2 regions of the Paraburkholderia sp. BR14312 genome follow, and region 2 is predicted to be linked to the other one. Evidence: predicted binding sites of a transcription regulator. Region 2 holds the regulator's gene; the other holds the start of a gene.

Region 1 (6,660 bases), on a different contig from region 2:
CTCGATCCTGTACTCAGCTAACCTCGTCATCAAGGCATTCCTTCAGGCGAGCGGATACGCCCTGGTAGCGATCGTCGTCATCTTGTGGATCGCGCTGCGCCGGGTCGACGACATCCTTCGAACCGTTGTGCCGTTGCTCGTTTCCGCGCTTTTGACACTCGAATTGTCTGTAGCGCTCGATCTGCAGTTGAACTTCGCGAACATCATCGCGTTGCCCCTCATGCTTGGCGTAGGCGTCGCATTCAAGATCTACTATGTGATCGCCTGGCGAGGTGGCGCAACACGGCTGCTGGAATCCAGCCTGACTTATGCGGTTGTGTTCAGCGCAGCGACAACGGGCGCAGCGTTCGGTAGCTTGTGGTTCTCACATCATCCCGGGACATCGAGTCTGGGTGCTCTGCTCGCGTTGTCGCTGGTGTCTACACTGATTGGCGCGGTGGTATTTCAGCCCGTGCTGATGGGACGGCCTCGCGCCGCACAGTTCAAAACGCTGGCGTCAGCAGACTGATACCGCGCCTGTGCGGAACTTGAAACCTGGCATCGTTACGATCGCTAGCGTTTCCCTGCACCCTGCAACGCTTCGAGCAAGCTTCGGGCGTCGTGCTCTCCGCCGTAGAGATGACCGTTGATAAACAGCGTGGGTGTGCCATGCACCCCACTCCGTATGCCACTCACGAAGTCGCTCTGAATGCGCTCGTCGTTACGGCCGCTGAACGCAGCAGTCAAACTGTCAGGAGGAAGACTCCGTTCGTCAGCGTACTGCGCGATGTTTGATCTCCAGGGACCGCTGATTCTCGTACAAGATAGGGTCACAGAATGTTTCGGCCGGACGTCGAACCCTGTCGCCTCCGGAAAGCGCCCACCATCCGCTGTTGCCGATCTGGCACGAAGTCCATCGATCGCCCGCCGCACAAGGCATTGGGCCTTTTGTTACGTTTTCGCGACAGTCTTTTTTTTTCGTTTCGTGAGTTTGCAGGACGTGCCGTATCCTCCGGCGCGCAGTAACGAATAAACCAATCCAAAAGATACTCAGGGACACTGAATTACAGATGAAGAACATCACCATCAAGGCAACGGTTACCGCTGTTGCCGCTTTCGCCGCATCCTCGGCAGCAATGGCACAGTCGTCGGTCACCCTGTACGGCATGCTGGACGCAGGTATCAGCTACACCTCGAACGTCGGTGGCCACTCGCTGGTCGGCCTCGTTGGCGGCGCCTCGGGTTCGAACAAGTGGGGCCTCCAGGGTCAGGAAGACCTCGGCGGCGGCCTCAAGGCGGTCTTCAAGCTCGAAAACGGTTTCAACATTGCCAGCGGTGGCATCGGCGGCCAGGGCCCCATCGGTTCCTCGCGTTCGCTGTTCAACCGCCAGGCCTATGTAGGCCTCACGTCGGACCAGTACGGTACCCTGCGTATGGGTCGCCAGATCGACGCCGTAACGGAAATGGTTCAGGGCCTGACCGGCGACGCCGTTTCGGCGTCGACATTCTCGACCCCGGGCGACGTGGACAACAACGACAATACGACGAACCAGAACAACGCCGTCAAGTACATTTCGCCGATTTTCCACGGCTTCCAGGCTGAAGGCGCGTACTCGTTCGGCGGCGTTGCCGGTGCGATGGGTTCGGGTCAATCGTGGTCGGTGGCTGCGGACTACGCTCAAGGTGGTCTGACGGTCGCTGGCGGCTACTTCCATGCTGCAAACCAGGGTGAGAACGGCTGGCAGAACGCAACGGCACAACCGTCGTTCGGTGGTGCGCTGGGCTATCCGAGCTCGGGCTACTACGGTGGCAATGCGTTCAAGAGCGCGGGCATCGCTCAAATCGCTGGCCAATACGAGTTTGGCCGGTACACGGCTGGCCTTCGGTACTCGAACGCTCAATACGAGGGCAACGACGGCCAGGCGTCGATCCACTTCAACGTAGTGGGCGCCCTTCTGCAGTACCAGGCAACCCCGGCGCTGTCGCTGGCTGCTGGGTACACGTACGTCTACGGTTCGGCAGCCACGCCTGCGCAAGCCGCTGAAGGCCGCACGATGGCTTCGATCAACCAGGCCTCGCTGGGTGCTACGTACGCGCTGTCGAAGCTCACGTCGGTATACGTCATGGGTGCCTACGTTCATGCTCAGGGCGCTCAGGCTTCGGCTGCCGACTTCGGCAACACGGCGTCGGGCGGCAACCAGGTTCAAGCCAACATTGGCATGTACCACCGGTTCTAATAGCAGGTTCAGAAGCTCGGGGGCGTGGACGCATTGCCCCGACAAAGAAATCCTGGCTAGTGAATTGCACCCCAAGAGTTGGACGTCGATCCAATCTTTGGGGTGTTTTTTCATTCATGATCGGCCCTGCCAGACGCATTTCGTCATCCCGCGCGCCGTTCAATAGCCGCCGTCGCCAGTCCATGCTGCGCTGATGTCTCAACTCCGGCTCGACCCAACGCGCCAGCTGCTCGGAGCACAGTGCTCCGCCACGCCGATACTCGCGAAGCTGGGCCTGCTGCAAGGCGTTCCCGCATGCACGGACCTCACCACCACGCCGTGGGTCCAAGAGGCGGGTGTACCCGTGCTCAATCAGCCGTTCGTGGCCAGTGGGATTGTCGCGACGGCCGCAAGCCATTGAACGTCTTCGCGCCCTTTCGAAAGGGTCGATCACCGCATGATATAATTCGCACGCGAACTAAATCGCACAATGTTATCTGCGCGGAAATGAAACATCGCCTCGTCTATCTATTGAACGTCGGACAGCGCCGGCTGCAACGGTGGTCGCAAACGCGCGCGGCCGGAGGCGGCGTCACAGCAGCCCAGGCCGGGCTGCTGTTTTTTTTGGGTGATCGCAACGGCGCACTCATGAGCGAAGCCGCTGCTGCGCTGGATCTGGGCGCACCAGGCATGAGCGGTCTCGCTGACCGGACCGAAAAGGCAGGGTTGATCGAACGTCGGGCTGACGAGACCGATGGCCGGGTGTCGCGCCTGTGGTTGACGCAAGCAGGACGTACCGCGCGCCAAAAGTCGAAGCTTCGCATGAAAGACTTGAACGCCCGATTGACCGAAGGATTTACGGAAGCGGAGATCGACGTCGTAGCGCGGTGGCTGACCAGCCTGCAGACCAGGTTTCCGCTCGCCGAAGACGGCGACGCGTAACCTCGACCGTGGCCGGCCAGCAAGGCACTGGCTAGTGCCGGGCAACCTTCGCGAAGTCCGGCTTGCGCTTCTCGGCAAAGGCCGCGAATGCCTCTCTTGCCTCGGCGCTCGTCAGCCGCTCCTGAAACTTCGCGCTCTCGCTGTCCATTTGCGCAACCAGGGTTTCGGCTTCGCGCATCAGCTTTTTCATGGCGCTCAGTGAACCGGCCGGCTTGGCGGCGATTCTTTCCGCCATCCTGCGTGCGTCGTCGCGTAGTTGATCCTTTGCGCAGACCTTGTTGGCGAGACCCCACGCGACAGCGGTTTGCGCGTCGAGCGGCTCGCCCAGCGCAAACATCTCGAACGCCCGCACGTGGCCGACGCGCAGCGGAAGCAGGTAGCTGGACGCCGCCTCGGGGACGAGCGCGAGATTGACGAACGGCGTGATCAGTTCTGCGTCTGGCGCGAGCAGGACGTAGTCGCAGTGCAGTAGAAGCGTCGTGCCAATACCGACCGCCTTGCCCTGAACCGCCGCGATGATGGACACGCTCGACTTCGCCAGGGCGTGCAAAAAGCGATGCACGTGTCGCTCACTGGGCCCCTTCCCCGATGCAATGGCTGCGAACTCGCCCACATCGTTGCCCGCGGTGAACATGTCTCCGTCCCCTTGCAGCAGCAATACGCGGACATCGCTGTCGTGCTCCGCATTCTCGATGATGTCTGCCAGCGCGCCATACATCTCGTTCGTCAATGCATTCTTCTTGTCCGGTCGGGCCAGCGTAATCGTCAGAATGCCGTCGGCTTGTTCGACGTGAATCTCCGCGCTCATGTGCTCTCCTGAAATTTAGTTTGCATGCGAAGTATATAGGTAGTTCGCATGCAAAGTAAACCGGACGGTCGATGCCATGTAATTCGGGGCCTGCTCGCGAACCCTCGCTCCTGAAGACGTTTGAAGGCGAAAATTCGTAGCGGACCAGAATTCGACCAGGTATTCCATTCGCGACGTCGCGCCACTCCTCGCGCGCACCCAAGCTCCGTAGCATTGAAGCATTACCAAACAGACAAGCAACCGGAGGACTGAACATGCTTATTCTCACCGCTGTCGTCGTGATCGTCGCCGTGGCGATCTGGAGCGTCTACCGGCGTTTGCACCCGCGCCAGGACTGAAACATGACAGGCTGCTCCACCAGCCTGTTCGCAACAGCCCGCCGCATTGGCGGGCTTTTTCCTGGATGCCACAGTCAGAGCGGCGGCGTCCGCGGAGGAGCCGTTTGCGAACATCTCCGCACTCAAAAAAATATCTCCGAATCAGCTCCAGTATCCTGACAAAGTGACTGTATAAATGTACAGTTCCATTCAATTTTCCACAGGACGCACGGTGCCGTCGTCCCGCTGCTCCTGCCGCCATACCCGATGATGAGTAGCGCGCCGGTCGCGCGGAGCCATCGAGAGCTATTTTTGAGTACCAAGGCATGCCAGATGATCGGCGCATAGCCCACATCGACATGGACGCATTCTTTGCGTCGTGTGAACTTTCGCAGTATCCGGAGCTACGAGGCCAAGCCATGGTGGTTGCTGGCCGTCGCTCGGATACGCCCCGAACGAAGCCGGACGGCACTCGCGAATTCTCGCGCCTGCGCGACTATGTGGGCAGAGGTGTCCTGACGACCGCGACCTACGAGGCTCGCGCGCTCGGCGTTCATTCCGGAATGCCCGCCATGAAAGCCGCCCGGTTAGCGCCAGATGCGATTCTCCTTCCAGTGAATTTCGACCTCTACCGAACGTACTCGCGACTGTTCAAGGATGCCGTCCGGTCAATCAGTTCGAACATGGAAGACGTTGGAATCGACGAGGTCTACGCAGACGTTTCACTCACGAATGGCGATTCGGAGGCAATCGCGCGCAAGTTGAAATCCGCCGTCTTCGAAGCAACCAATCTCACATGCTCCGTCGGTATCGCGCCAAACAAGCTGCTCGCCAAGCTGTGCTCCGATATGCAAAAGCCGGACGGAATCACAATCCTGACGCCGGAGGACGTGCAATCCAGGATTTGGCCAATGGCCGCAAACAAGATCAACGGCGTTGGCCCCAAGGCGGCCGCCAAGCTTGCGTCTTTTGGAATCACGACCATCGGTGAGATCGCTGCGCGCGACGAGCACTGGCTCATCGAAAACTTCGGACGAAGCTACGGGGCGTGGCTTCGCAGAGTTTCACACGGACTAGATGACAGGCCGGTGGTGACGTATAGCGAGCCCGTCTCGATGAGTCGCGAAACCACATTCGAGCGCGATCTGCACGCGGTGCGGCATCGACAGGAACTGGGCGCAGCGTTTACCCGCCTATGCGAACAGGTGGCGCTCGACCTCCAGCGAAAAGGCTATCTGGCCAGGAAGATCGGCATCAAGCTGCGCTTTAATGACTTCAAGACTGTCACGCGTGACGTCACGCTTCCTGAGCCTATTGATGACGCGAAAGCATTGCGGCGCGCGGCGACTGAGTGCCTGAAAAGAGTCGAACTCGTTAAATCCATCAGGCTGCTAGGGGTGAAGGCCGGCAACCTCCAACACACCGGAGAAGCTTCCAGTAACGAGTCGCCTCAGCTCACGCTGGATTTTTAGCCGGCAACGCGCAGCGCCCCCGTCGTGCGAGGCGTGCACGGTGACTTCGCAAACACAGAAGCGAATGCATCAACTGGCCGGCTCCGATGCCAACGCAATCCGCGCCTTCTCCTCCGGACTATTCGCCTTGTAATACTTGTCGGCCCACTTGCGGTCGGGCTGTAGCAACAGCCGTTGCACGGTTCTATGCTGCTGCTCCTCGATGCCAACGGCGCGCGCACGATAGTGCTCGTACAACCGCATGAATTCCGCGAGGTAAATGGCGGCGATTCGCTTGTCTTGTATTTCGAGCAGATTCTCGTCGTTGAAATGCTCGGAGTTGTTGCTCATGTTGGCCGAGCCCGTGTAGACAATCGGATTGTCTCCTTCGGCGTCGATGACGATGAACTTATGGTGGATAATGACCGGCGCGTAACTGGGCGCGACTTCGCCGGGAAAGAGGCGGAGCTCGGGTTCGAAACCTTCAGGCACGGTCGCCGGGGAAAAGTACGATGCATCGATGACGTCGCGGTTTTCCCTGCTTCGATGATAGAGCGCGAGGTTTGCCAGCGCAGTCGTACTCACTGCCTCTCCCGCTTTTTGCGCCTCTTGCGCATTCTCAGCGGACTTTTCGCTGATATTGTTGACGAGGCCGAACATCATGAGCCCCTTGTCGCCGGCGGCAAAGCAGGCGTCGCGAAGCGGTTCGTCTGTCGGCATGAAGAGGCAGAACAAAACCGAATGCTGCGCCTTTCCTATCGCTTCGACGATGGTATCGATCTGGGTACGTCTGGTTTTCGTTTCCGGAGAGAAGCAAACGCGCACGGCTGCGCTTCCCACCGTCACGGAATCGGACCAGCCATTCGTGAGTTCGGCGGTCTGGTTGATCGGCGGATTGCCGGCGATGGCTTTCGTTCTGTCGTCGTACAGTTTCGCGAGGTCTGCCG
Region 2 (6,660 bases):
GCTTCCTCCTGGTCGTGCGTGACGAAGATCGTCGAGATATGCAGGTCGTCGTGCAGGCGACGCAGCCACGAGCGCAACTCCTTGCGAACCTTGGCGTCGAGCGCGCCGAACGGTTCGTCGAGCAGCAGCACCTTCGGCTCGACGGCGAGCGCGCGCGCAAGCGCGATGCGCTGACGCTGGCCGCCCGACAGCTCGGACGGATAGCGCTGCGCGAGCCAGTCGAGCTGCACGAGCTTGAGCAGTTCATGCACCTTCTCGCGAATCACGGCCTCCGAGGGCCGCTCGCTGCGCGGCTTCACGCGCAGGCCGAACGCCACGTTCTCGAACACCGTCATGTGGCGGAACAGTGCGTAATGCTGGAACACGAAGCCCACCTGGCGCTCGCGCGCGCCCACCTCGCCCACGTCCTGGCCTTGCAGCACGACCTGGCCCGCGTCGGCGTATTCGAGGCCCGCAATGACGCGCAGGAGCGTGGTCTTGCCACAACCGGAAGGTCCGAGCAGCGCAACCAGTTCGCCCGGCGGAAAGTCGAGCGAGACGTTGTCGAGGGCGGTGAAGTCGCCGAAGCGCTTGTGCAGATTGCTGACGGTGATGCCCATGTTTACTGCTCCCCTACTTGAATCGGTTGGCGCACGGCGCGAGGCGCTGCGTGTTGTGAAACATGTTGCACGGCCACGGGTTGCGGGCCGGCGTAGGCGGGAATCTCGTCCGCGCCGCGCAGTTCCGCCGAAAGGCGGCGCTCCGCGAGCAGCTTCAGGCCGAGCGTGACGAGCGCGAGCAACGCGAGCAGCGATGCCACGGCGAACGCCGCCGCGAAGTTGTACTCGTTGTAAAGAATCTCGACGTGCAGCGGCATCGTGTCGGTCTGGCCGCGAATATGACCCGACACCACCGACACCGCGCCGAACTCGCCCATGGCGCGCGCGTTGCAGAGAATCACGCCGTACAGCAGACCCCAGCGGATATTGGGCAGCGTCACGCGGCGGAACATCTGCCAGCCCGAGGCGCCCAGCACGTGGGCGGCCTCTTCTTCGTCGTTGCCCTGCGCCTGCATCAGCGGAATCAGCTCGCGCGCGACGAACGGGAACGTCACGAAGATGGTGGCGAGCACGATACCCGGCACCGCGAAGATGATCTGCACGTTGCGGTCTTCGAGCCACGGCCCGAGCCAGCCCTGCGCGCCGAACAGCAGCACGTAGATGAGACCTGAAATCACGGGCGAAACTGAAAACGGCAGGTCGATCAGCGTGGTGAGCAGCGCCTTGCCGCGAAACTCGAACTTCGCGATCGCCCACGACGCCGCGAGGCCGAAGCCCAGATTCAACGGCACCGCGATCGCCGCGGTGATGAGCGTGAGCTTGATCGCGGAGAGCGCGTCGGGATCGACGAGCGACGTGAAGTAGAAGCCGATACCCTTCGACAGCGCCTGCCAGAACACCGCGACGAGCGGCACCACGAGAAACAGCGCGAGAAACGCGAGCGCAATGCCGGTCAGCAGCCAGCGCACCCACGGTGATTCGGTGACCGGGTCCGGCCGGCGCGTACTTCGTTGTTGCGGCCGCGTGCTCATTACGCACCTCCCGCGACGGTTGCGGCCACCACGGCATTCGGCGCGCTGCCGGCCGTTACACCCCGGCTCGTGCGGCGCTGCAAATACCACTGCAGCGAATTGATGAGCAGCAGCATGACGAACGAGACGCAGAGCATCATCACGGCAAGCGCCGTTGCGCCCGCATAGTCGTACTGCTCGAGCTTGGTGATGATGAGCAGCGACGTAATCTCCGACTTCATCGGCACGTTGCCGGCGATGAAGATGACCGAGCCGTACTCGCCCAGCGCACGCGCGAACGCGAGCGCGAAACCCGTGAGGAGCGCCGGCAGCACCGCGGGCAGCACGACACGGCGGAACGTGAGCCAGCGCGAGGCGCCGAGGCACGCAGCGGCCTCTTCCTGTTCGCGCTCGAAGTCCTCGAGCACCGGCTGCACCGTGCGCACGACGAACGGCAAGCCGATGAAGGTCAGCGCCACGAGCACGCCGAGCGGCGTGAAGGCGATCTTCAGACCGAGCGGCTGCAGGAACTGGCCGATCCAGCCATTGCCGGCATACACGGCGGCGAGCGAAATGCCCGCCACGGAAGTCGGGAGCGCGAACGGCAGATCGACGAGCGCATCGATCACCCGTTTGAACGGAAACCTATAGCGCACGAGCACCCACGCGAGCAGGAAGCCGAATACCGCGTTGATCAGCGCCCCGCCGAGCGCGGCGGTGAACGTGAGCCGGTACGACGCGATCACGCGCGGCGACCACACGGCGCGCACGAACTGGCTCCAGTCGAGTGTCGCCGTCTTGAGAAAGGTGGCGGCAAGCGGAATGAGCACCACGAGGCTCAGATAGGCCACCGTGATGCCAAGCGTCAAACCGAAGCCAGGCAGCGCACTGGGCTTGCGCAATCGAAACGTTGTCATGCTCATCGTCCAGACATGGGTTGCGCGATTCGTGCGTTGCAGATTCGCGCCGAAAAGCGCGCCCGTAGGCGCGCTTCGTTGTTATGCGATCACGTCGTTATGCGGACCGCTTACTGCTTGACCGCCTGCTGCTTGACTGCTCGACAGCTTTACTGCGGCTGATAGATCGAATCGAACACGCCGCCATCCGCGAAATGCGTCTTCTGCGCGTTGGGCCAGCCGCCGAACGTGTCGTCGACCGTGTAGAGCTTGAGCTTCGGAAACTTCGCCGTGAGCGCCGCCGGGACCTTGTCCGAACGCGGACGGTAGAAGTTCTTCGCGGCGATCTCCTGGCCCTCTTCGCTATAGAGGAACTGCAGGTAGGCTTCGGCCTCCTTGCGCGTGCCCTTCTTGTCGACGACCTTGTCCACCACGGCAACCGGCGGCTCAGCCAGAATGCTCACCGAAGGCACCACGATCTCGAACTTGTCCGGGCCGAACTCCTTGAGCGAGAGAAATGCTTCGTTTTCCCATGCGATCAGCACATCGCCGATGCCGCGCTGCACGAAGCTCGTCGTGGCTCCCCGCGCGCCCGAGTCGAGCACGCCCGCGTTCTTGTAGAGCTTCGTGACAAAGTCCTTCGCCTTCTGCTCGTTGCCGCCCGGCTGGTGCAGCGCATACGCCCACGCCGCGAGATAGTTCCAGCGCGCGCCGCCCGAGGTCTTCGGATTCGGCGTGACGATCGAGACACCCGGCTTGGTCAGATCGTCCCAGTCCTTGATGTGCCTGGGGTTGCCCTTGCGCACGAGGAACACGATGGTCGACGTGTATGGCGAGGCGTTGTCGGGCAGGCGCTTTTGCCAGTCCTTCGCGACGATGCCCTTGTTGGCGAGCGCGTCGATGTCCCATGCCAGCGCGAGCGTCGCGACGTCGGCCTGCAGACCGTCGAGCACCGAGCGCGCCTGTGCGCCCGAGCCGCCATGCGACTGTTTGATGGTGAGCGTTTCGCCCGTCTTCGCCTTCCACTGCTTGATGAAGGCTTCGTTGATGTCCTGGTACAGCTCGCGCGTCGGATCGTAGGAGACGTTGAGCAGCGATGTATCCGCGTGAGCGGCCAGCGGCACCATAGCCGCCATCGCCGTGACGCCGACGAGCGGCGCAACGCCGATGACCAGTTTTGCCGCCAGTGTTTTCAGCCAGCCCGCGCGCCCCGTATGTGTCGTGCCCATCTATCTGTTCTCCGTTCTCGTGTGTGCTCGTTTGCGCTCATTGATGAAACCGCAGCTAACGATGGAGGCCAGTCTAGCGATCCCCTTACATTATTAAAAATGATGTTTTCTTATTTTTTAATACGCAAAAGTGGTAAGGACAGAGGAAGTCGCTGTTAGAGCGCGGTTTCATCCGCGCAAACACGGGAAAACGGCCTGATGGCAACGTTCAGTCGATGAACTTCAAGTAACACTTGAAAAGTGGCGAGTACTGTATAAAAATACAGTTACCTGTTCAAACATACAGTGGCGCCATGACCAAACTCACCGCACGACAGCAGCAGGTTTTCGATCTGGTTCGCCGGGCCATCGAGCGCACGGGCTTTCCGCCCACGCGCGCCGAGATCGCGGCGGAACTCGGCTTCAGCTCCGCCAACTCCGCGGAGGAGCATCTGCGTGCGCTGGCGCGCAAGGGCGTGATCGAACTGGCTGCGGGCGCCTCGCGCGGCATCCGCCTCGTGCCGGGGCCCGACGACCTGCCGCACCAGTTCACGCTCCCGCACCCGAGCATCATGCAGCTCTCGCTGCCGCTCGTCGGCCGCGTCGCTGCGGGTAGCCCGATCCTCGCGCAGGAGCACATCTCGCAGAACTACATGTGCGACCCGGCGCTCTTCTCGAGCCGCCCCGACTACCTGTTGAAGGTGCGCGGCCTTTCCATGCGCGACGCCGGCATCCTCGACGGCGACCTGCTCGCCGTGCAGAAAAAGGCCGAAGCGAAAGACGGCCAGATCATCGTGGCGCGCCTCGGCGACGACGTGACCGTCAAGCGCCTGAAGCGCCGTCCGAACGGGCTCGAGCTGATCGCCGAGAACCCCGATTACGACAATATTTTCGTCGAGGCCGGCAGCGCGGAATTCGCGCTCGAAGGCATCGCGGTCGGGCTGATCCGCCCCACCGAATTCTAAGGAATCCGTCTGAGCGCGGTTTGCACATTGTTTGCGCACCATCTGCGCATACCTGGAGAGAGTCATGGAACGTCTTGCCCGCCTGCTGCCCTTCCGCCAATTCGGCCGCCTTCGCCATCTCCGTGGAATCGCCTCGTGCGCGGTCCGCGAAGTCCGCGATTCGGCTGCCGCACTGAGCGGCTCGCTCTTCGAAGACTCGCCTGAGATGGTGGCGGCCAGCGCAGCCGACCTGCCCGTGCTGCCCTCGGCACAGCCGGCGTTTGCGCGCGTGTCGCTCAACAGCACGCTCAACACCGAACAGCCCATGCGCCGCGCGCCCGTGCGCGTCTATCAGGGTCCGTCGCGGCTCATCCTAGTCGGCACGGTCGACGCGGTTTGCCGCGCAATCGACCGCTGCATCGCCGAGCAGCACAGCGACCTGCCCGCGGCACTCGCGAAGTAAGCAGCAACGCTGCCCAAATGTGAGAAGAGGTTACGGGCGGGATCGTTTGGCCCGGTTTGCGGTCAACACCGTGTTTAAACGATTTGCCCTATGCCGATGACGGAATCTCTCTCTACCCCGCGCAAGACCCAAGGCTGGAAAAAGCCCGTTGCGATCACGGTCGCCGTCGCAATGGTCGTTGCCGCGATCGGCTACGCCTATGCGTCGCCCTATATCGCGGTGAAACACATGAAAGCCGCGGCCGACGCGCGTGACGCCGTCGCGCTCAACGAATACGTCGATTACCCTGCGCTGCGCCTGAGCCTGAAACAGCAGGTGGGCGAGATGCTGCACCGGCGCGTCGAGGGGCAGCACAGCAGCAATCCGTTGCTGATCCTCGGCGCCGTAATTGGCGCGGCACTGATTAGTCCGCTCGTGGATGCCTACGCCACACCGGAAGGCGTGGCCGCCCTGCTCGATGGCATGCCGCCGACGGGCAAGCCCGGCGACCGGCCACACGCGCCGCCGCCAGCGGAATCCGGCGCGCCATCCGCGCAATCGGCAGAGCCGCCGCAATCGGCACCCGCCTCCGCCGCGCCACCGGCCCCGGCCGTATCCGGCACCCCCGCGCCCGAGGCGCGGCCGGTGACCACGGCGGGCTATCGCGGCCTCAATGAGTTCGCGCTCACGTGGGACCGCGGCAGTACGGGCGAGCACTACGCCGCCATCCTGCAGCGTCACGGGCTCTTCTCGTGGAAGCTCTCGGCGGTCGAGCTAAGCGAAGGAAACGTCTCGAACTGAGACAGATCGGCAGTGGCAGCGCTAACAGGCCGGTTCCAGGCGAGCCGGCCCGCTCGATCCCCTACGCGGCGGCTTGCTGCTGCTTTTCCTCAGCCGCCGACGAACACGCCACGAGAATGCTGCACGAAACGCGGTCGAGCAGCGGCGTGTTGCCGGCGCCCATCCACCAACGCGAGAGCCCTGTGCGGCAGCGGTGGCCCACCACCACGAGGTCGGCATTCAGCTCGTTGGCCAGATTCGCGATTTCGTCGATCGGATGACCGAACGCGAAATGCCCCTGAGCGCGCACGCCGCGCTCAGTTAGCCAGTCCACGCCTTCCTGAAGAATCTCGCGCGCCGTTTCCTCGAAGCGGCCGCAGGCCACGTCGGTCAACAGGCCGGCGCTCTGGGCGATCGTCGAACGCATGTCGACGACCGAGAGCAAGTGCGTCTCGGCCTGCAGATCGAGTGCAAGATCGGCGCCGCACCGCAGCGCCTTGCGGCCTTCGCGCGAGCCGTCGTAACAGAGCAGAATTTTTTTATAGCTCGCCATGATCGCTTCTCCCCGCCCGCGTGATTTGCAGGCTGTGCGATTCTCATGATGGTGCGCCGCAATTCCACACGCAAGGGCTGGAAAACGCCAGGTGTGCATCGAAAAACGCCAGGCGCGTCCCAATCGGCGCATGCATCTTGCACAGTGCTGGATGCTTGCCGCGACATGCATTTACCTCGTGCATCGTCAAAACACTTGTGAGCGACGCCCGACCCGCCGCGCAGCAATGCACTAAAATGGGCCGCCTCGTTTCGTGCGATTTTTCGTTCGGTACTTCGAGCGACTCGC

What was found. Region 2 encodes LexA, which represses DNA repair genes until DNA is damaged. Its sites were predicted from a motif close to ACTGTATNNNNATACAGT; they were not measured.
Region 1: a site for LexA is predicted at 4,450-4,467, ahead of dinB (DNA polymerase IV). Genes of this name have one in related genera too.

What each region holds. Positions count from the first base shown of each region.
Region 1 covers NZ_JBFPKI010000015.1:128,166-134,825, reverse strand. Annotated here, with positions in the region: gene AB3X98_RS34680 (MMPL family transporter) at 1-508, shown strand, start outside; gene AB3X98_RS34675 (porin) at 1,050-2,216, shown strand; partial or broken gene AB3X98_RS34670 (AraC family transcriptional regulator) at 2,401-2,604, shown strand; gene AB3X98_RS34665 (MarR family winged helix-turn-helix transcriptional regulator) at 2,703-3,137, shown strand; gene AB3X98_RS34660 (enoyl-CoA hydratase-related protein) at 3,169-3,945, opposite strand; gene dinB (DNA polymerase IV) at 4,589-5,734, shown strand; gene AB3X98_RS34650 (phospholipase D-like domain-containing protein) at 5,804-6,660, opposite strand, start outside.
Region 2 covers NZ_JBFPKI010000007.1:285,248-291,907, forward strand. Annotated here, with positions in the region: gene AB3X98_RS21405 (sulfate/molybdate ABC transporter ATP-binding protein) at 1-599, opposite strand, end outside; gene cysW (sulfate ABC transporter permease subunit CysW) at 602-1,570, opposite strand; gene cysT (sulfate ABC transporter permease subunit CysT) at 1,570-2,466, opposite strand; gene AB3X98_RS21420 (sulfate ABC transporter substrate-binding protein) at 2,616-3,674, opposite strand; gene lexA (transcriptional repressor LexA) at 3,968-4,618, shown strand; gene AB3X98_RS21430 (hypothetical protein) at 4,683-5,060, shown strand; gene AB3X98_RS21435 (DUF2939 domain-containing protein) at 5,157-5,840, shown strand; gene AB3X98_RS21440 (universal stress protein) at 5,902-6,372, opposite strand.